Linked DNA regions of Actinoplanes lobatus. Each later gene encodes a partner of the first gene's protein in a complex. Links are inferred from orthologs where the notes say so. Each region holds a gene or a part of one and is shown on either strand. Other genes may lie near its edges.

Region 1 (10,899 bases):
ACAGCCACGTCGGCCTGCAGGCCCGTCTCATGAGCCAGGCCCTTCGGAAGATCACCGGCATTCTCAGCAACTCGGGCACCACCGCGATCTTCATCAACCAGCTGCGCGAGAAGATCGGCGTCATGTTCGGTTCGCCCGAGACGACGACCGGTGGCCGGGCCCTCAAGTTCTACGCCTCGGTCCGGCTCGACGTCCGGCGCATCGAGAGCCTGAAGGACGGCACCGACGTCGTCGGTAACCGCACCCGGGTCAAGGTCGTCAAGAACAAGGTGGCCGCGCCGTTCAAGCAGGCCGAGTTCGACATCATGTATGGCAAGGGCATCTCCCGGGAGGGCTCGCTCATCGACGTCGGTGTCGAGCAGAGCATCATCCGGAAGTCGGGCGCCTGGTACACGTATGACGGCGACCAACTCGGTCAGGGCAAGGAGAAGGCGCGGGAGTTCCTGCGGGAGAACCCCGACGTCGCCGCCGAGATCGAGAAGAAGATCCTGGAGAAGCTCGGCGTCGGGCAGGCCGGTGCCGATGCCGCCGGTGGCCCCGAGCTGCCGCCGGTCGACTTCTGATCCGGTAACCGGCGATGGCTGGACGGCGCGGTGCACGGTCCGGGCGAGGGTGGGATGCCATCCCGCCCCGGGCCGCCTCCGGCATGCCGGAGGACGGAGAGGCGGGTGCGCCCCGCCGTGCCGGTGGCCGTGGCGCCCGCCGGCGGCCGGCCGGATCCGACATGCCGGACGACCGCGTGGGTGGAGACGGGCGGGAGCGGGCGGAGCCGCCGCGCAGCGAGTCCGAGATCGCCCGGGAGATCTGTCTTCGCCAGCTCGCGGTTCGACCACGAACCCGGGCAGAGCTGGCGAAGGCGCTGGTCCGCAAGGAGATCTCGGAAGAGGTGATCGCCGAGGTCCTCGACCGGTACGACGAGGTCGGCATCATCGACGACGCGGCCTTCGCCCGGGCGTGGGTTTCCAGTCGTCATCACGGCAGAGGGCTGGCGCGACGGGCGCTGGCCAATGAGCTGCGCCAGCGTGGGGTCGACGACGAGGTGGCCTCCGAAGCGCTGGAGGCGGTCGACGACGAGGCGGAGGCGGCCGCCGCCCGGGCGCTGGTCGATCGCAAGCTTCGGTCGGCGACGGGTGCCCCGGAGGCGGTCTTCCGGCGGCTGGTCGCGATGCTCGCCCGCAAGGGATATCCGGCCGGTATCGCCATCCGCGCCGTCAAGGACGCGCTGGCCGCCCGTGACGCGGAGGCCGCCGAATTCGCCGACGCGATCGACGCGGATGCGCTCGAGGACGGGGCCACCGGCCTCTGACGACGGGCTGCCACGCGCCCAGCCGCCGCGTGGATGACGACGGCGCCCGAGGCGCGTCGCGGCCGTGAAGCGGGACCAGTTCGGTGAGGGCTCTTCGTTGTGAGGGGTTCGGGCAGACCCGTGGGTAGCGTCACCCGCCTCGAACGGCCGGTGGCGGATTTCCGTCAACCGCTGCGGCAGCGGCCGAAACTTTCGCGGATCGAGTCGGGCCCCGAGACCGGGTGTTGGCGCCGGGACCAGGGATTTCGCCGATATAGTCCTGATGTGAGGATTGCTCCGCTGGTGTCCATTCGGTGCGATATCACGCAACGGCCTCGAGGCCGGGGCGGCTGATACGCTCCGTTACCGCGCGTTACTGTCACGCTCCGTGTCGCACAGTGAGAGCGCTGGCGGCGGTGGTGATAATGGTTGAAGTCTGGAGTGGCTCATTGTCACTGTGGCGTGATCGCACGGTACGCCGGGAATGTCCTGTGGGTTCGTGAGCTGGGCGTAAGCGGGTCTGTGCCGTACGTCCCATCCGCTGCCGAATCATGAGTCCTTGACCGAAGCGGTGCTCGCGACCTAGCCTCGCGTTACACAAGGTTTGTTCGACCATCTCATGCAACAGGCACAACATAGATCGCATTACATTACGGCATCACTTGGACGGTCCGACGTCCGTGAGATGCCGCCGTCGGCCGCTGACCGCGCGGCTGATGGCGCGACATACCGGCGGTCAACCCCACAACTCCACACACTCTGATTCGAGCGGCTGACGGGCGGCTCGCCGACAGGGGGCACCTGAGCCGGCCGGAGGATCATCAGATGGCGTCTCGGGCGAGGAAGATCGCTCGAGACATTGTCGTATCCCACGGACGGTAACGATGTTCCCGGTTGGCGGGGCGACCGCGGTGGCGAGGCTACGCAGGGAAACGCTGGCCGGATGTCCACATGGTCATCATCGGGCAGCGGTTCCCCGGCCGAGGAGCTCGAGCGCCCTCCGTGACGGTGGGCGGCAGGGACGGATTTCGGCACATCGTCTCCGGCTCAGGCCGGCGGATGTTCCGATTCTGAACCGGTCGTCCTGCCGGAGCGGAGCGACTGGTCCGAAGACCGGTCGCTGACCGAGATCCGGACGGTTCGGCTGATACAGCCGTCTCGACCGGCTCTCCACAGCGACCGGGCCGCTCGGGTAGGCGAAGCGACGGAATCGAGGCGATCGGGCGGCGGCAGCCGCCAGGTTGAAGCGATTCAGGAGGCTTTGGAACCCACGGCGGCCGGGCTGGCCGAGCAGGCGGTTGCGGATTTCGGCGCGACCGGGTTGAGGACCGGGTCGCCACGGATTCCCAGGTCGCCGAGACGTTCGAGACCCGGCCGGCCGGGGCAGCGGCCGGATCGCTTCCGCGGCGACCACGATGCCGCGGCTCCCGAGGCGATCCGCGTTCGCGACCGGAAGGGCCACGGACACCAGCGGGCTTCGGGTGACCGAAGGCTCAGGCGACCGAAGGCTCCGGGAGAACCACGGGCAACCGAGGGATTCCGGCGATTCGGCTCACTGACAGGCCGGCGGCGGGCGAAGGCTCAACCGGGCTGGAGCTCTCGGGCAACCGAAGGACTTCGGTGTCCGGCACCTCGGCGGCAGGCGAGCCGAAGTGGCCAAGGGCCGGAGGGCTTCGGGCAGCCGAGGTTCCGGGTGACCCAGGGCTCCGGTGACCCGGAGGGCCGCCGGGCGCATCGGGCCAACCGGAAGGCACCGGGTGGTAAGGCTCTGGGTAACCCGGGCGGCTCCGGGGTAACCGGAGAGGCGACCGGAACCCCGACCGCAGCCAAGGCCGTCCGGAAGCCCGCGACCGAGGCCCGGAGCAGAGCCACCCGACCCGGTGATCCGGCGAGGGCGGCCCGGCCCCGGCGCAGTGAGCCGCACCCGGTGCCCGGCGGAATGCCGGCGCCGGACGGAGACTGGAAGCCGGGGTGGCCGAACGGCGGAGCGCGTGTACCCGGGGGCCGGTGCCGCCCGCGATCTGCTGCCTTGGTCGGGCATCCCGCAGAGAGGCCCGCGCGTGTGCACCGCGCCGGCGGCGAAGGGAGACGCGGCGAGATGATGACCCCGCTGGACTGGGTGCTGGTGGTTGCCATCATCGTGATCGCCGTAGCGGTGATAGCGGGACTGGTCCTCGGGACACGGGCGCTGCGCCAGCTGCGCGCCGACCGGCAGGACGCCCAGGAGCGACAGGAGCAGGCGGTCGGTGACGCCCGGGCGAAGGTGGAGGACGCCAACGCCAAGGCCGCGTCGGTTCGCGCCGAGGCCGCCGCCGCGAAGGCCGAGGCGAGTGCCGCCCGGGCCGAGGCCCGCCGGGTTCTGGAGACCGCGCACAGCGAGGCCGACACCATCCTGGAACACGCCCACCGTCAGGCCGAGTCCGACGCGGAGCAGCTGCGCGCCGCCGCCCGCCGGTCCGGTGAGCGGGAGATCGCGCTGCTCAACGCCACGGTGAAGGAGCAGGCGGCCGAGGTGGAGCGCCGGGCCGCGCGGATCGACGAGCGGGAGCGGCTGCACGGCGAGGAGGTGGAGCGCCTCGTGGAGCGGGAGCGCCGCCTGGCCACGCTGGAGACGGATCTGTCGGCGCGGGAGGTGGCCCTGACCACGCGGGAGGCCGACCTGACGAAGGCCGAGGAGGTCAGGCGCCGGGAGCTGGAGCGGATCGCCGGGCTGACCGCCGAGTCGGCCCGGACCGAGCTGATCGAGGCGATCGAGGGGCAGGCGAAGCGCGAGGCGGCGATTCTGGTCCGGGACATCGAGACCGAGGCGAAGAACACCGCGGACACCCGGGCCCGGCACATCGTGGTGGACGCGATCCAGCGGATCGCCAGCGAGCAGACCGCGGAGAGCGTGGTCAGCGTGCTGCATCTGCCGAGCGACGAGATGAAGGGCCGGATCATCGGCCGTGAGGGCCGCAACATCCGGGCGTTCGAGTCGACCACCGGCGTCAACCTGATCATCGATGACACCCCGGAGGCGGTCCTTCTCTCCTGTTTCGATCCGGTACGCCGTGAGGTGGGCCGCCTCACGCTGGAGAAGCTGGTCCTGGACGGCCGGATCCATCCGCACCGGATCGAGGAGGTCTTCGACAGCGCGAAGAACGAGGTGGAGCGGCTCTGTGACCGGGCGGCCGAGGAGGCCCTGGTCGATGTCGGGATCACGAACATCCACCCGGAGCTGGCGAAGCTGCTGGGCCGGCTGCGGTACCGGACGAGCTACGGCCAGAACGTGCTGAAGCACCTGGTGGAGACGGCGCACATCGCCGGGATCATGGCCGCCGAGATGGGCCTGGACGTGCCGACCATGAAGCGGGCCGCCTTCCTGCACGACATCGGCAAGGCGCTGACCCACGAGGTGGAGGGCAGCCACGCCCTGATCGGCGCCGACCTGGCCCGCAAGTACGGCGAGCACGAGGACATCGTCCACGCGATCGAGGCGCACCACAACGAGGTGCCGCCGCAGACCATCGAGGCGGTGCTGACGCAGGCCGCGGACGCCTGCTCGGGCGGCCGGCCGGGGGCCCGGCGGGAGAGTCTGGAGGCGTACGTCAAGCGCCTGGAGCGGATCGAGGAGATCGCCGGCGGCAAGCTCGGGGTGGAGAAGGTCTTCGCGATGCAGGCCGGCCGCGAGATCCGGGTGATGGTCCGGCCGGACGACATCGACGACATCGGCGCCGCCGTGCTGGCCCGTGACGTGGCGAAGCAGATCGAGGAGGAGCTGACCTACCCGGGCCAGATCCGGGTCACCGTGGTCCGTGAGTCCCGGGTGACCGAACTGGCCCGGTAGGCACTTATGCTCTTGAATAAAGAGCATAAGTGCATTAGTTTCTACCTATATGAGGACGCTATTCCGAATTCTGGCGACTAGCTCGGCAATTGCCCTGGGCCTCACTTTGGGTGCGAGTCCGGCTAGCGCGGATCCGGTGGGTGGGAAGGTGTATCAGAACACTTCCTTCACCGCAAAGATTGCTAAGTTCGAGAGCGGGGCGGCGTCTAGCTGTAACGTCTGGAATGAGCAGGGGAATGCGACGATAGACCCCGTGACCTGGCGCTGCACCACGCGAGGGCTTCCCGCGAGGGTTGAGTCCGGGAGCTACTGGTACGACACCGATGGATTTACGTTCACCAACGTGTCCACCGGCGGATACTATGTGCGATTCAACGTCAGCTCTTCGTCGCCCTGGCGCTGGGTAGCCAACAACAAGTGGACCAAGATCCCTGGCGGAAAGTATGCCAATTGCTCGTGGCAGTCGGGTGAGGAACGGTACGACGTCTATTGCAATGTCGCGTGATGTGAGCCGGTCTTCAGAGTGACCGGTGCGGTTCGGCCGGCCATGTCCGGCCGGCCGAGTCGCATCGTGGTCACGTGGCCGCGGCGCCGCCTTCGGCCTGGGCGGTGAGGGCCGCAGGCGGCGGCGTCGGGGCTGCCAGGCCGGCGGTCTTGCGGCCCCGTGAGAGCCGGCGCTCGACGTACTGGGCGAGCTTGGACAGCGAGTAGTTGACCAGGATGAAGAGCACCGCGATCACGAAGTAGACCTGGATCGGGTTGCTCAGCACACCGATGATCTGCTTGCCGATGTTCAGGGTCTCCTCGTAGCTGATGATGAAGCCGAGCGAGGTGTCCTTGAGTACCACGACGAGCTGGCTGATCAGTGCCGGCAGCATGATCCGGAAGGACTGCGGCAGCAGGATCAGCGTGGTGGTCTGGAACGGGGAGAGACCGATCGCGAGCGCCGCCTCCCGCTGGCCGAACGGCAGGCCCTCCATGCCGGAGCGCAGGATCTCGGCGATGACCACACCGTTGTAAATGGTGAGGCCGATCACCAGGTACCACAGCGTTTCGAGGGTGATGCCGAATTCAGGCAGCCCCCGCGCCACGAAGAAGATGGTGATGACCACGGGCAGGCCCCGGAACACCTCGACACAGACCCGGGTGAGCACGGCCAGGCCGCTGCCGAGCCCACGCAGCAGATAGGCGACCGGGGCGGACAGCCCGGCGTACCGGTTCCCGGCGAGGCTCTTGAGCTGCAGGCGAAGCACGGCCAGCAGGGTGCCGATGATCAGTGATGCGACGATGGCCAGAGCGGCCGCGGCCAGCGTGTTCTTGATGCCGACCCAGATCCGTTCCCAGACCAGGACGAAGTTCTCGTTCGAGGGGTCGACCAGCGGCCCCCAGAGCTCCATCGAGAACTGCCCCTTCTCGTCCAGGGGCAGATAGATCAGGTAGTACGCGCCGGTCAGCACCAGGATGGTGGCCGCGACACTGAGAATCAGGGTGAGGCGCCGCTGGCGCGGGCCGGGGACGTCGTAGAGGACACTGCTCATCGGGCCGCCACCGCCTGCCGGCGCTCGATCCGGTCCAGGAGGGCCCCGAGGGGAACGGTCATGATCAGGTATCCGATCGAGATGCCGATGGCGACGGGGATGAAGGCGTAGCCCTCAGCCGAGGTGAGCTGGTCGGCACTCTGAGAGAGGTCCCCGACGACGCCGAAGAAGCCGATCAGCGCCGAGTTCTTGATCATCGCGATGATCACCGACCCGAGCGGGACGATCGAGGCCTTCCATGACTGCGGCAGCACCACGTACCGCAGGTTCTGCCCGAAGGTCAGCCCGAGCGAGCGGGCGGCCTCGGCCTGGCCGGGCGGCACCGCGTTGATCCCGGACCGCAGCGCCTCGCAGACGAACGCGGCGGTGTAGAGGGTCAGCGCGATCAAGGCGAATCGGAAGTACGGCAGGTCGGTGTCGAGCCGGGTGAAGACCACATCGAGGCCCGGGAGCCGCAGGAAATCCGCATTGGAGCCGAGGGCAGGCAGCGCGAACGCGGCGAAGAACATGACTACGGTCAGGGGCATGTTGCGAAAGACCGTGACGTACGCGGTGCCGACCGCCCGCAGCGGCGGCACCGGCGAGATGCGGAGCACCGCCACGACGGCGCCCAGAATGAGGGCGCCGATCGCGGCGAGCACGCAGATCTGGAGAGTCAACCAGAACCCGCCCGCGAAGACGTCGAACTTGTCTATGAGCACATTCACGGACGGAGACTCCCGGATCAGCTGATGAGATCAGTAACGGTTGACGGCCGGCGCGGTGCCCAGTTCGGCGCCGAACTTGCCGGCGGTGTCGTCCCACGCCTTCTTCCAGCTGCCGTCGGCGTAGGCCTTCTCGAGGGTGTCGTTGATGAAGGTCCGGAAGTCCTTGTCGTCGATCTTCACGCCGATGCCGTACGGCTCCTTCGTGAAGTTGTCGCCGGCCAGCTTGTACTTGCCCTCGTTCTTGGCGATGTAGCCGAGCAGGATGACGTTGTCGGTGGTCACGGCGTTGACCTGGCCGCCGTCGAGAGCGCTGATGCACTTGTCGTAGGTGTCGAAGAGCACCACCTGGGCGGCGACGTCCTTGACATAGGTCTTGATGTTCTCGGCGGGGGTGGAGCCGGTGACCGAGCAGACCTTCTTGTCGCCGGCCTTGAAGGCGTCCGGGCCGGTGATGGTCGCGTCGTCCGCCTTGACCAGGATGTTCTGGCCGGCCTCGTAGTAGGGCCCGGCGAACGCGACGCGCTCCTTACGCTTGTCGTTGATCGTGTACGTCGCCACGATGAAGTCGACGTTGTTGTTCACGATGGCGTCCTCGCGGACCTTCGAGGTCGTCTCGACGAACTCGATCTTGTCCGTGGGGATTCCGAGTTCCTTGGTGATGATCTTCGCGACCTCGACGTCGAAGCCCTCGGGCTTGCCGGACAGGCCCTTGAGACCGAAGCCCGGCTGGTCGAACTTCGTGCCGACCTTGACCGACTGGGCCTTGTTGAGCCGCTCCATCGTGCTGCCGGCGGCGAAGGACTTGGCAGCGCCGCCGGTGTCACCGCCCGATCCGGCGTCCTCGCCGGCGCATGCGGTCAGGGTGAAGGTGAGAGCCGCGGCGGTGGCCGCAACGGCTACGCGAGTGAAACGCATACTTCATCTCCTTTTCGATCAGGACCGCCGTCGTGTGGCGACCCTGAGGGGCACATCAGTGCGTGAGGATCTTGGAAAGGAAGTCCTTGGCGCGGTCACTGCGCGGGTTCGCGAAGAACTCCTCCGGCGCAGCCTGCTCGACGAGCTGACCGTCGGCCATGAACACGACGCGGTCGGCCGCGTGGCGGGCGAAGCCCATCTCATGGGTGACGACCACCATGGTCATGCCCTCGCGTGCCAGCGATGTCATCACGTCCAGCACCTCGCCGACCATCTCCGGGTCGAGCGCGCTGGTGGGCTCGTCGAAGAGCAGCGCCTTCGGCTGCATGGCGAGCGCCCGTGCGATCGCGACGCGCTGCTGCTGGCCGCCGGAGAGCTGAGCCGGGTACTTCTCCGCCTGGTTGGCGATGCCCACACGCTCCAGCAGCGCCATGGCCCGGTCGCGGACGACCGCGGGTTGCTCCCGGCGCACCTTGACCGGCCCCAGCATCACGTTCTGCAGGATCGTCTTGTGCGCGAAGAGGTTGAACGACTGGAACACCATGCCGACCTCGCTGCGCAGCCGGGCCAGTGCCCGGCCCTCCGCGGGGAGGGGGCGCCCGTCGAAGATGATTCGGCCGGAGTCGATCGGCTCCAGCCGGTTGATGGCGCGGCACAGCGTGGACTTGCCGGACCCGGAGGGTCCGATCACGACCACGACCTCGCCGCGTGCGACGGACAGGTCCACGTCCTGCAGCACGTGCAAGGGGCCGAACCACTTGTTGACGTTCTCAAGGACGATGAGAGCCTCGTCTGTCACCCCTGGTCCATCCACTCGTTCTCGGTTCACTCGAATGGACACACCCTATGGGGCCGCTCGTATCGGATTGTGTCGAGAATGGTCACGGAGCGGTAACACAGCCATTGCGCTGAGAGAGGGGCCGAGAGCATGGAGTACATGGCGGACGGCCCGTGGAACTGGTGTGTCGCCGGTCGATGGGAGCCCGACCGGGTGATGGGCGCGCTCGCCGGTGCGCTCGAGCGCCCGGTCCACGGCATGGTGCCCGGCGCTGACCTGCTCTGCGACGTCTACCACGTCGGAGGCGACTTCCCGACCCTGGTCGACGTCTACGTGACGCCCGCCGGCGTCGCCGAGGAGACCATCGCGAGCGCCGTCGCGGTCCGGCTGGGTGCCGCGGTCCTGCTTCCCGACGACACCCTCAACCCGTCCCGGTACGTGCTGGCGGAGCCGGACGGATCGTTACGGGCGGTGCACGTCGACGAGGTGGAGACCGACGACGGGGCGGAGCGCCGCAACGTCCGGCCCTGTACCGGCGCCGACCCGGCGTGCGCCGCCACGGCCGGTTGTGACCGATCGCGGTGGAAACCCGGCCCGACGCCGGAGCGGCCCGCCGCGGCGTAACGGGTAGCCTGGTCAATTGCCATGACTACCGAGATGACCGGCAGCGCGCGCACCTATGATGTGCGCACCTACGGCTGCCAGATGAACGTGCACGACAGCGAGCGGATCTCCGGCCTGATGGAGGACGCGGGTTATGTGCGCGCCGCGGACGCGGACGCGGCGGACGTCGTGGTCTTCAACACCTGCGCGGTCCGGGAGAACGCCGACAACCGCCTCTACGGCAACCTCGGCCACCTGCGCCCCACCAAGCTCAAGAACCCGGGCATGCAGATCGCGGTCGGCGGCTGTCTGGCGCAGAAGGATCAGGGCGACATCGTCAAGAAGGCGCCCTGGGTCGACGTGGTCTTCGGCACCCACAACATCGGGTCGCTGCCGGCCCTGCTGGAGCGCGCCCGGCACAACGAGGAGGCGCAGGTCGAGATCCTCGAGTCGCTCGAGGTCTTCCCCTCCACCCTGCCGACCAAGCGCGAGTCGACCTACTCCGGCTGGGTCTCCATCTCGGTGGGCTGCAACAACACCTGCACGTTCTGCATCGTTCCGAGCCTGCGTGGCAAGGAGAAGGACCGCCGTCCCGGCGAGATCCTCGCCGAGGTGGAGGCCCTCACCAGGGAGGGCGTCCTCGAGGTCACCCTGCTGGGGCAGAACGTGAACTCCTACGGCGTCGAGTTCGGCGACCGGCTCGCCTTCGGCAAGCTGCTGCGCGCCACCGGGGACATCGAGGGTCTGGAGCGGGTCCGGTTCACCAGCCCGCACCCGAAGGACTTCACCGACGACGTGATCGCCGCGATGGCCGAGACGCCGAACGTGTGCCACTCGCTGCACATGCCGTTGCAGTCCGGCTCCGACCGGGTGCTGAAGGCGATGCGCCGCAGCTACCGCCAGGAGAAGTACCTGGGCATCATCGAGAAGGTCCGGGCCGCCATGCCGGACGCCGCGATCACCACCGACATCATCGTCGGCTTCCCCGGCGAGACCGAGGAGGACTTCGAGCAGACCCTCGAGGTGGTCCGGCAGGCCCGGTTCTCCAGCGCCTTCACCTTCCAGTACTCCAAACGGCCCGGCACGCCCGCCGCCACCATGGAGGAGCAGGTGCCGAAGGCGGTCGTCCAGGACCGCTACAACCGGCTCATCGCCACCCTCGAAGAGATCACCTGGGCGGAGAACAAGAGGCTCGTCGGGGAGAAGGTCGAGGTGCTGGTCGCGGTCGGCGAGGGCCGCAAGGACGA
Region 2 (10,722 bases), 3.0 Mb from region 1 along the record:
GTGTTCTGGTGGTCGGCCGGCTTCTTCGTCCTGGCCGCCGTCGTCGCCGCGGTGCTCTTCCGCACCGGCCCGCTCGACGTCGACCCGGACGCTCCGCCGGCCATGGCCCACTGACGGCCCGGCCACGCTCTCCGGGGCCGGTCGCCCTCGGTTTCCGGTCCCGCGTTCCACCCTTTCCGGTACGAGCGGCGAAGCCCGCAAAAGCACAGCGGCCGCTCGCGGAGCACCACGCGAGCCGGGCGGGACACCGGGCCGCGGCGCGGCCGCCGGGCTGATGCGCGGGTCCATGTCCGGGCCGTGACAAACGATGAGGTCACACGATCACTGATCGTGTGACCTCATCGCCGTCCTACGTGCACGCAACCCGATGCCGGCGCACACGCGGCCCCGTTCGTGTGCCCGGTCCGGCCGGACGGCGCGGGTGGGCGTCCACGACCGGGGCCGTGTGTGCGCCGGCCGCCGGTTGCGGGGTGGGGGCGCACGACGGGGCGGGCCCGCGCGGGGCGGCCGGAACTGTGGGGAACGGGCACCGCGGCCGCGGCGCCCACCGTCGTTCCCGCAGCTCTCGGGCGGGACGCTGCGGCGCTGGGCGGGATCGGGGCGGTCCGCGCGAAAACAGTCCGGTTTCTGTGGGGCGCGTTCACCCCCGTCAGGTACGGCGACTAGAGTGCGATTGCGGGCCCGCCCCGGGCCGGCAACGCTGCCGACGAAATCGTCCCTGGGGCCTCGACGGGCTATCCGCACTTCGCTACCCGATCCAGGGGGAAGAATAATGCGTATCGGCGTGCTCACCGGTGGCGGCGACTGCCCCGGTCTCAACGCGGTCATCCGCGCCGTGGTCCGTAAGGGCGTGACCGCTTACGGTCACGAGTTCGTCGGCTTCCGCGACGGCTGGAAGGGCCCGCTGGAGGGTCTCACCAAGCCGCTCGGTATCGCTGAGGTCCGTGGCATCCTGCCCCGCGGCGGCACCATCCTGGGCTCCTCGCGCACCAACCCGTTCAAGATCGAGGGTGGCGTCGAGAAGATCAAGGCCAACCTGGCCGAGCAGGGCGTGGACGCGCTGGTCGCGATCGGCGGCGAGGACACCCTCGGCGTCGCGACCAAGCTGCACGACCTGGGCGTCAAGGTCGTCGGCGTGCCGAAGACGATCGACAACGACCTGAGCGGCACCGACTACACCTTCGGCTTCGACACCGCGGTCAACATCGCGATGGAGGCCATCGACCGGCTGCACACCACCGCCGAGTCGCACCACCGCACCCTGGTCGTCGAGGTCATGGGCCGCCACGCCGGCTGGATCGCGCTGCACGCCGGCCTCGCCGGTGGCGCCAACGTGATCCTGCTGCCGGAGCGCCAGTTCGACGTCGAGCAGGTCGCCACCTACGTGACCAAGCGCTTCCAGGTGGAGTACGCGCCGATCGTCGTCGTCGCCGAGGGCGCCCAGCCGCTCGACGGCCAGATGGTGCTGCACAACCAGGAGCTGGACAACTTCGGCCACGTCCGCCTCGGCGGCATCGGCCAGTGGCTGGCCGAGCAGCTGGAGGAGAAGACCGGCAAGGAGGCCCGTACGGTCGTCCTCGGTCACATCCAGCGCGGTGGCACCCCGACCGCGTTCGACCGGGTGCTCTCCACCCGCTTCGGCCTCCAGGCGATCGACGCCGTGCACGAGGGCGACTTCGGCAAGATGGTCGCGCTGAAGGGCACCGACGTCGTCCGGATCCCGCTGATCGAGGGCACCGGCGAGCTGAAGACCGTTCCGCTCGAGCGGTACGAAGAGGCCGAGGTCTTCTTCGGCAGCTGATCCATCGGTGAATGCCGGGGGCCGTCCGGTCCCCGGCATTCCGCGTTCTACCGGGCCGGCTGCCGGCACTGGCAGCCGGCCCGGAACCAAGATCGAGGAGTCTGCGTTGCCCAAGCAAACCGTCGCGGTCCTCGGGGCCGGCAAGATGGGTGAACTCGTCCTCTCCGGCCTGCTCCGCTCCGGCTGGCCCGCCGAGCGGCTGCTGGTCACCGTCCGCCGGGCGGCCCGCGGCACCGAGCTGGCCGAACGGTACGGCGTGACGATCGTCGACAACGCGGACGCCGTCAGCCGGGCCGACATCCTGGCCATCGGGGTGAAGCCACAGGACGCGGGCGTGCTCCTCGACGAGATCGGCGGGAAGATCTCGGCCGACAAGCTGGTCGTGTCGCTCTGCGCCGGCCTGCCCACCAGCTTCTTCGCCGCCCGGCTGCCGGAGGGCACCCCGGTCGTCCGGGTCATGACGAACACCCCGGCGCTGGTCGACCAGGCGATGACCGCGATCTCGGCGGGCCCGCACGCCGACGGCGAGCACCTGGCCATCGCCGAGGAGATGTTCAAGCCGCTCGGCGTGACCATCCGGGTGCCCGAGTCGCAGCAGGACGCGGTCACCGCGCTCTCCGGTTCCGGCCCGGCCTACTTCTACCTGCTGGTCGAGGCGATGATCGACGCCGGCGTCCTGCTCGGCCTGCCCCGCCAGGTGGCGCACGAGCTGATCGTGCAGACCGCGATCGGCTCGTCCGTGATGCTGCGCGACTCGGGCGAGCACCCGGTCAAGCTCCGCGAGGCGGTCACCTCCCCGGCCGGCACCACCATCGCCGCCATCCACGAGCTGGAGAAGCACGGCGTCCGGGCAGCCATCCTGGGCGCCTTGGAGGCCGCCCGCAACAGAGCCCGCGAGATCGCTGAGTCAGCTGGCTCCGCTTCGCTCCGCGGCAAAACGCCTGATAACCGGTGACGAGGCAGGTGATTTCCCGCCGCCAGAAACCCCGCTGGCGTCGGCAAATCACTTGCCTCGTCACCGGCGGCGTTTTGCGGGAATGCTGAGTGCACCGCCGTAGGGGTGAGAGTGGCTGTTCTGTGATGAGGTGGACCGGCGATCTCCGCCCGGAAGCGCCTCGCGGGCGGGCAAGCGCGGGTGAAGGTAACCACGCGTGATCTTGGACGTTATCCCACCGGATTTGGTGGCCAAACGTCCAAGATCGCGAAGGCGCGCGAAGGCGCGCGTGAGGGTGCGATCTCCGCCCGGAAGTGCCTCGCGGGCGGGACCGGGCAGTGAGATCGCGGTGCGCCACGGGACGGCGTCGATTGCGGTCGGGGACGGCCGGTCCCGTACCGGAAACGGGTTTTCAATACCAGATGGCGATGCGGCTGCCGTTCTCCTCTTCCGGGGGGCTGGGGTGGCTGAGGGCCGTGCCGGTGGCGACGCGATGCGCGGTCCACGCGACGGCGGCCGCGTCCAGGACGTCGTCGGGTGGCGCCTGACCGGCCGGGCCGAGGCGTTCCGGCAGGACGATGCCGTTGCGGGCCAGGAGTTCACGGCGGCGCGCCTGGCCGCTCCATGTCTTTTTTGCGTGGGCGAGCGGCTCGCCGGCCATGGTCCGGAAGGACAGCTCCGGGTGGGCCTCGAAGAGCAGGCCGGGGTGGCGTTCCCAGATGGCGTTCGCCTCGAGCAGTTTGGGGCGCAGGGCCCAGGACTGCCGGCTCAGGCCGGCCCCGGTCAGCTCGCGGCAGAGGCGGTTCGCCGAGGTGAAGTCGCCCTCCTGCCAGACGGCGCGGGGCGGCACCCGGAAGACGCTGCCGCGGCGTGGCCCGAGCTGGTCGGCGGCCAGGGTGTCGGCGGCGCGCCAGCGGTCCGGGAGCATGCCGAGGGGGATGTCCACGCCGATGACGGCGGCGCCGGAGCTGCCGGCCACGATCTCGTAGAGGGTGGCGGCCAGCACCGCGCGCCCGAAGGCGCCGTCGCGCAATTCGACGCCGACCCAGCCGAGCGCGTACGCGTCGACCCCGATGACGTGAATGCTCATCGATGCGGCAGCAGCTTCTCGATCGTCGCGATCAGCTCGCCGTCGTCCGGCGTGGTGCCGGGGGAGAAGCGGGCGGCGACCGTCCCGTCCGGGGCGACCACGAACTTCTCGAAGTTCCACTCGATGTCGCCGCCGTCACCGATCAGCTCCCGGTAGAGCGGGTGCCGGCCGGGTCCGTTGACCTCGACCTTCTCGGTCACCGGGAAGGTGACGCCGTAGTCGACCCGGCAGAACTGCTCGATCTCGGTCGCGGTGCCGGGTTCCTGGCCGCCGAACTGGTTGCAGGGAACGCCGACCAGCACCAGGCCACGGTCGCGGTAGTTTTCGTAGAGTTTCTGCAATGCGCTGTACTGCGGGGTCAGGCCGCAGCGAGAGGCCACATTGACCACCAGCACGACCGATCCGCGGTAACGGTCCAATTCGGTCGCGCCACCGGTGAGGGCGCCAATGCTGACGTCGAAGATGGTCATGAGCGAAGACTACTGGGTGTGTCTGCTCGATTGCACCCCGTCGTGCCCGCCGGGCTTTTGTTAAAGAGACCTTAAAGGTGTTCACCTGGCTTGACTGGTGTTAATCGATGTGACTACGGTCTCTTCATCCAATTCTTTGGAAAGTTTCCTAACTGTCGAGGAGACATCCCCGTGCACAAAACCACCCGCCGGGCACTGTTCGCCGGCGCGGTCGTGACCGCGGCCAGCGTCGCGGTTCCGGTCGTGTCGGCGTCAGCGGCCACCGCATGTGCCCCCGCATGGACCTCTACCGCCGTCTACGTCAAGGGCAACGTCGCCTCGCAGAACGGCCACAACTGGACCGCCAAGTGGTGGACCCAGAACGAGTCCCCGGCCACCAACAGCACCGAGTGGGCGGTCTGGACCGACAGCGGCATCTGTGACGGCGGCACCACCCCGCCGACCACGTCCCCGACGACCGCGCCCACCACCGCCCCGACGACGGCGCCCACGACGGCGCCCACGACGCCGCCCACCACCAGCCCGACGGTGAACCCCGGCTCCAAGTGGCTCGTCGGCTACTTCGCCGAGTGGGGCGTCTACGGCCGTGGCTACCACGTCAAGAACATCGACACCTCCGGCTCGGCGTCCAAGCTGACCCACATCCTGTACGCGTTCGCCAACACCACCGGCGGCCGGTGCACGATCGGTGACTCCTACGCCGACTACGAGAAGGCGTACACCGCGGCGGAGAGCGTCGACGGCGTCGCGGACACCTGGGACCAGCCGCTGCGTGGCTCGTTCAACCAGCTCCGCAAGCTCAAGGCGAAGTACCCGAACCTCAAGGTGATCTACTCGGTCGGCGGCTGGACCTGGTCCGGCGGCTTCACCCAGGCGGCCGCCAACCCGACCGCCTTCGCCGACAGCTGCTACAGCCTGGTCGAGGACCCGCGCTGGGCGGACGTCTTCGACGGCATCGACATCGACTGGGAGTACCCGAACGCCTGTGGTCTCTCCTGCGACTCCAGCGGCCCGGCGGCGTACGCCAACGTCATCACCGCGCTGCGCAACAAGTTCGGCGCCAACAACCTGATCACCTCGGCGATCTCCGCCGACGGCAGCAACGGCGGCAAGCTCGACGTGGCCGACTACGCGTCCGGCATCGCGAAGCTCGACAAGGTCTTCCCGATGACGTACGACTACTTCGGCGCCTTCGCCGCGCAGGGCCCGACCGCCCCGCACTCGCCGCTGACCTCGTACACCGGGATCCCGACGGCCGGCTTCAACTCCGACGCCGCGATCCAGAAGCTGAAGAGCAAGGGCGTCCCGGCCAGCAAGATCCTGCTGGGCATCGGCTTCTACGGCCGCGGCTGGACCGGCGTCACCCAGGCCGCCCCGGGCGGTACGGCGACCGGCGCGGCGGCCGGCACCTACGAGGCCGGCATCGAGGACTACAAGGTCCTCAAGACCAAGTGCCCGGCCACCGGCACGGTCGGCGGTACGGCGTACGCGTTCTGCGGCAACAACTGGTGGGGCTACGACACCCCGTCGACCATCGCCGGCAAGATGACCTACGGGAAGAACCAGGGTCTCGGCGGCGCGTTCTTCTGGGAGCTGTCCGGTGACACCACCAACGGCGAGCTGATCACCGCCATCAAGAACAACGTGTAGAACCTGTAATCCGTCTCGCGAGGGGGGCACCGGGCGCAGGCCCGGTGCCCCCCTTCCGTACGCTTTCGGCATGCGCCGTGAGTGGCATCAGCTCAGTCATCCCGGGGTGGGCAACCCGGCCTTCCAGACGTCCCGCCCGTCCACCGACTCGGCCGAGGACGAGGCTCTCGGCCTCGACCACTGGCGATCCCTGCCGCGGGTGCAGATGCCGCCCTGGCCGGACATGGGCGAGGTCGCCGAGGTCTGCAAGGTCCTCGACAACGTGCCGTCGATCGTCGCGCCGTACGAGGTCGACCAGCTCCGGCACCGGCTCGCCGAGGTCTGCGAGGGACGGGCGTTCCTGCTCCAGGGCGGCGACTGCGCCGAGACGTTCGCCGACAACACCGAGAGCCACCTGCTCGCCAACGCGCGCACCCTGCTCCAGATGGCGGTGGTGCTGACCTACGGCGCCTCGATGCCGGTGGTGAAGGTGGCCCGGGTCGCCGGGCAGTACACCAAGCCCCGCTCGTCGCTGACCGACTCGCTGGGCCTCCCGGCCTACCGGGGTGACCTGATCAACTCGCTGGACGCGGACGAGGCGGCCCGCGTCGCCGATCCGCAGCGCATGATCCGGGCGTACGCGAACTCCGCCGCCGCCATGAACATGCTCCGGGCGTACCTTTCGGGTGGTCTTGCCGACCTGCACGGGCTGCACGACTGGAACAAGGACTTCGTCCGCGCCTCCCCGGCCGGCGAGCGCTACGAGGCGATCGCCCGGGAGATCGACCGCGCCCTCGACTTCATCCGCGCCTGCGGCATGACCGACAACGAGGCGCTGCGCACGGTCAGCCTCTACTGCTCGCACGAGGCCCTCGCCCTGGAGTACGACCGGGCGCTCACCCGGGTCTCCGACGGCAAGGCCTACGGGCTGTCCGGCCACTTCCTGTGGATCGGCGAGCGCACCCGCCAGCTCGACCACGCGCACATCGACTTCATCAGCCGCATCGCCAACCCGATCGGCGTCAAGATCGGCCCCGGCACGTCGCCGGACACCGCCATCGAGCTGTGCGAGAAGCTGAACCCGTCCAATGTGCCCGGCCGCCTGACGCTGATCAGCCGGATGGGCAACGGCAAGGTCCGCGACGTGCTGCCGCCCATCGTGGAGAAGGTGCACGCCTCCGGCGCCAAGGTCGTCTGGCAGTGCGACCCGATGCACGGCAACACCCACGAGTCGTCGAACGGCTACAAGACCCGCCACTTCGACCGGGTCGTCGACGAGGTGCTCGGCTACTTCGAGGTGCACCGCGGCCTCGGCACCCACCCGGGCGGCATCCACATCGAACTGACCGGCGAGGACGTCACCGAGTGCCTCGGCGGCGCCCAGGGCATCGAGGACCTCGACCTGCCGGACCGTTACGAGACGGCTTGCGACCCGCGCCTCAACACGCAGCAGAGCCTGGAGCTGGCGTTCCTCGTCGCCGAGATGCTCCGTGGCTGACCTGCGGTCGGACACCGTCACCCGCCCCACCAAGGGCATGCGGGAGGCGATGGCGAAGGCAGCGGTCGGCGACGACGTGTTCGGCGACGACCCCACGGTCAACGCGTTCGAGGCGTACGTGGCCGAGCTGTTCGGGCACGAGGCGGCGCTGTTCACCCCGTCCGGCACGATGGCCAACCAGATCGCGCTGCAACTCGTCGTCCCGGCCGGCGGCGAGCTGCTGGCCGGCGCGGATGCGCACGTGGTCACCTACGAGCTGGGCTCCGCCGCGCTCTACGGCGGCATCTCCACGCGCACCTGGGGCTCGGAGGGCGCCGCCCTGGACGTCGAGCGGATCGCCGCGATGATCCGCCCGGCCGGCTACCCCTCGGTGCCGACCGCCGCGATCGCCGTCGAGCAGACCCACAACCTCGGCGGTGGGGGCGTCGTTCCGCTCGCCACGTTGCAGCACCTGCGCGCGGTGGCCGACGCCCAAGGGGTGGCGCTGCACTGCGACGGCGCCCGGATCTGGCACGCCCATGTCGCCGACGGGGTGACCCTCGCCGAGTACGGCGCCCTCTTCGACACCCTGTCGGTGTGCCTCTCCAAGGGTCTGGGCGCGCCGGTCGGGTCGCTGGTGATCGGCAGCCGGGAGCGGATCACCCGGGCCCGGCTGATCCGCAAGCGGATGGGCGGCGGCATGCGGCAGGTCGGCATCCTGGCGGCCGCCGGCCGGTACGCCCTCGACCACCACATCCAGCGGCTCACCGAGGACCACGAGCGCGCCCGGATCATCGCCGAGGCCCTCGCCCCCTTCGGCGTGGTCGATCCGGAACAGGTGCGTACGAACCTGGTCCCCCTGGACCTGTCGAAGCACGACCTGGACGCGCCCTCGCTGACCGCACAGGCCGCCGAGCGTGGCGTCCTGATCTCGGCCATGCTGCCGCGGGTCGCCCGCCTCGTCACCCACCTGGATCTGGACGACGAGTCGATGGATCAGACCATCGAGGTCCTCAGCGAGCTTCTCGCAGCCCCTTGAGCAGGGCGATGTCCGCCGCGTGCCCCTCGTGCTCCACGGTCGGCGTCTCCACGATGATCGGCACCCCGGCGGTGGCCGGATGCGCGAACAGCTCCGCGAACGGCGCCGACCCGATCCGGCCCTTGCCGATCGTCTCGTGCCGGTCCCGGGTCGAACCGCACTCGTCCTTCGAGTCGTTCGCGTGGACGAGCTGCAACCGGCCCGGCCCCACCGCGGCGAGCAGCGCGTCCAGCGTCGCCGTCATGCCGCCCGGGGTGGCCAGGTCGTGCCCGGCCGCCCAGGCGTGGCAGGTGTCGAAGCAGACGCCCATCCACGGGTGGTTCTCCACCGCCGCGAGGTAGGGCTCCAGGTCCTGCACCTTCGACGCCAGGCTGCGGCCGCCGCCCGCGCTCGGCTCCACCAGCAGCCGGGGCAGGCCCTCGGCGGACGCCCGGTCGAGCAGTGGCAGCAGCGCCTCGCGCAGTTGGTGCAGCGCCTTGCCGGCGTGCGACTCGTCGACCGAGCTGCCCGCGTGGTAGACGACCGCGGTCGCGCCGATCGCCCTACCGCGCAGCAGGGCGTGCTCCAGCGTGGCGACCGACCGCTCCACCGTCAGCTCGGTCGGCGAACCCAGGTTCACCAGCAGCGACGCGTGAATGTACGCGGGCAGGTCCCGCTCTCCGATCCCGTCCCGGAACAGGGTGTCCTGCTTCGGGTCGCCGGCCGGCAGCGCCCAGCCACGGGAGTTGGAGACGTACACCTGAAGGGTTTCCGAGCCCGCCGCGTCGACGTAGGGGAGGGCGGCCTTGGCCAGCCCTCCCGACGTCTTCGTGTGCGAACCGATCCGATGGCTCACAGGAAGCAAGTCAGCTGCACCACACTGTTCGGCGGGACCGGAGTGCCACCCGGCGGGTTCTGCTGCCGGACCGTGGCGTTCGGGTCGATGTTGATCTGCACCTGGAAGCCCATGCCCTGGAGCGTGGCCTGCGCCTGCTGGCACGGCTGGTTCGTCAGGTCGGGCAGGGTGAGCTGCGCGGGACCCTTGCTCACCTGGAGGGTGACCTTGGTGTTCTTCTCCGCGCCGGTGCCCGCCTTGGGGCTCTGCCCGATCACCGTGTCGGCGGGCTTGTCGCTCTCCACCGTCTCCTCGGCGGCCTGCAGGCCCCGCTGCGCCAGGATCGTACGAGCGTTGTTGATGTTCTCGCCGACCAGGTTGGGCACCGTGATCGGCGCCTTGCCCTTGCTCAGCACCAGCGTCACCGTCGAACCGGGCTTGAGCTCGGTGCCCGCCTTCGGGTCGGTGGAGATCACCACACCCTCCGGCGCGGTGTCGCTGTAGACCGCCTTGCCCTGCTTCACCTTCAGCCTGAGTGCCTCCAGCTCGGCCTTGGCATAGGTCAGCTCCTGGCCCTCCAGCTCCGGAACCGGATGCACCTCGGGGCCCAGCGACAGGATCACCCGGATCGTGTCGCCCTTGACGATCTTCGCCAGCGGGCCCGGGTCCTGGCTGACCACCGAGCCCTCGGGCACGGTCTCGCTGTACTGCCCGTCGCCGATGAAGACCTCGAAACCCTGCTGTTTCGCGTACGCGACCGCCTGGTCCTGGCTCATCGTGAGCAGCTGGGGTGTCTCCGTGTACCGCCCCGAGGTGACCCACCAGGTGCTGCCGATCACGACCAGCGCCATCAGGGCGACCAGCGCGGTCAGCATGACCCGGCGGCGGTCCTCGAAGAACCCGGCCGCACCGGCGGCGGGCGGGGCGCTCCGCCGGTGCGGCGCGCTGCTCCGGCCACCCTGCTCCGGCAGCCGCGCCCAGGACGGGCGGTGCGACGCCTGGTAGTTGCCGCCCTGGACCGGCGGCACGATGGCCGTCGCGTCCGGCGCGGACACGGTGGGCACGATCGTGGTGGCGTCGCCCGCGCCGGGCCGGCCCGGGATCTGGCGCAGCATCGCCGTCTCCGCGTGGGTGACGCCGAGGCCGTCACGGGCCGCCTGCACCTCGCTCAGCATGGCGCCGGCGTCGGTGGGCCGGGAGCCGGGGTCACGCCGGGTGGCCCGGGAGACGAGCTGGTCGAGGACCGGGGGCAGGCCCGGAGCGATCGTGGACGGGACCGGCACGTCGTTGTCCACGTGCTGCCAGGCCACCTCGATCGGTTCGGCGCCGTCGTACGGCACCCGGCCGGTGAGCATCTCGAAGAGCACGACGCCGGCCGAGTAGACGTCGGTGCGCGCGTCCGCCTGACCGGTCTGCACCAGCTCCGGGGCCACGTAGGCCACGGTCGCCATGAGCTGCCCGGTGTCGT

What was found.
Region 2: rny (region 1) and BJ964_RS17940 share a complex: the UniProt entries of both Bacillus subtilis proteins name them as parts of the possible RNA degradosome complex. The link is inferred for Actinoplanes lobatus from one-to-one orthologs.

Annotation. Positions count from the first base shown.
Region 1 is NZ_JACHNC010000001.1:855,639-866,537, reverse strand. Bases 2,786-5,748 are described here. They hold rny (ribonuclease Y), read left to right. Parts: upstream 2,786-3,386; coding sequence 3,387-5,111; downstream 5,112-5,748. Other genes in these bases: BJ964_RS03785 (amino acid ABC transporter permease), read right to left, coding at 5,687-5,748. Also shown: recombinase RecA, read left to right, coding at 1-563; BJ964_RS03795 (regulatory protein RecX), read left to right, coding at 578-1,306; more of BJ964_RS03785, read right to left, coding at 5,749-6,649; BJ964_RS03780 (amino acid ABC transporter permease), read right to left, coding at 6,646-7,356; BJ964_RS03775 (glutamate ABC transporter substrate-binding protein), read right to left, coding at 7,387-8,271; BJ964_RS03770 (amino acid ABC transporter ATP-binding protein), read right to left, coding at 8,327-9,070; BJ964_RS03765 (hypothetical protein), read left to right, coding at 9,200-9,673; tRNA (N6-isopentenyl adenosine(37)-C2)-methylthiotransferase MiaB, read left to right, coding at 9,689-10,899. UniProt on the Bacillus subtilis protein: Endoribonuclease that initiates mRNA decay. Initiates the decay of all SAM-dependent riboswitches, such as yitJ riboswitch. Involved in processing of the gapA operon mRNA, it cleaves between cggR and gapA.
Region 2 is NZ_JACHNC010000001.1:3,815,504-3,826,225, forward strand. Bases 1-2,786 are described here. They hold BJ964_RS17940 (6-phosphofructokinase), read left to right. Parts: upstream 1-772; coding sequence 773-1,801; downstream 1,802-2,786. Other genes in these bases: BJ964_RS17935 (DHA2 family efflux MFS transporter permease subunit), read left to right, coding at 1-114; proC (pyrroline-5-carboxylate reductase), read left to right, coding at 1,908-2,756. Outside these bases: BJ964_RS17950 (DUF429 domain-containing protein), read right to left, coding at 3,148-3,825; BJ964_RS17955 (glutathione peroxidase), read right to left, coding at 3,822-4,295; BJ964_RS17960 (glycosyl hydrolase family 18 protein), read left to right, coding at 4,467-5,945; BJ964_RS17965 (class II 3-deoxy-7-phosphoheptulonate synthase), read left to right, coding at 6,016-7,422; BJ964_RS17970 (threonine aldolase family protein), read left to right, coding at 7,415-8,440; BJ964_RS17975 (deoxyribonuclease IV), read right to left, coding at 8,415-9,275; pknB (Stk1 family PASTA domain-containing Ser/Thr kinase), read right to left, coding at 9,272-10,722. UniProt on the Bacillus subtilis protein: Catalyzes the phosphorylation of D-fructose 6-phosphate to fructose 1,6-bisphosphate by ATP, the first committing step of glycolysis.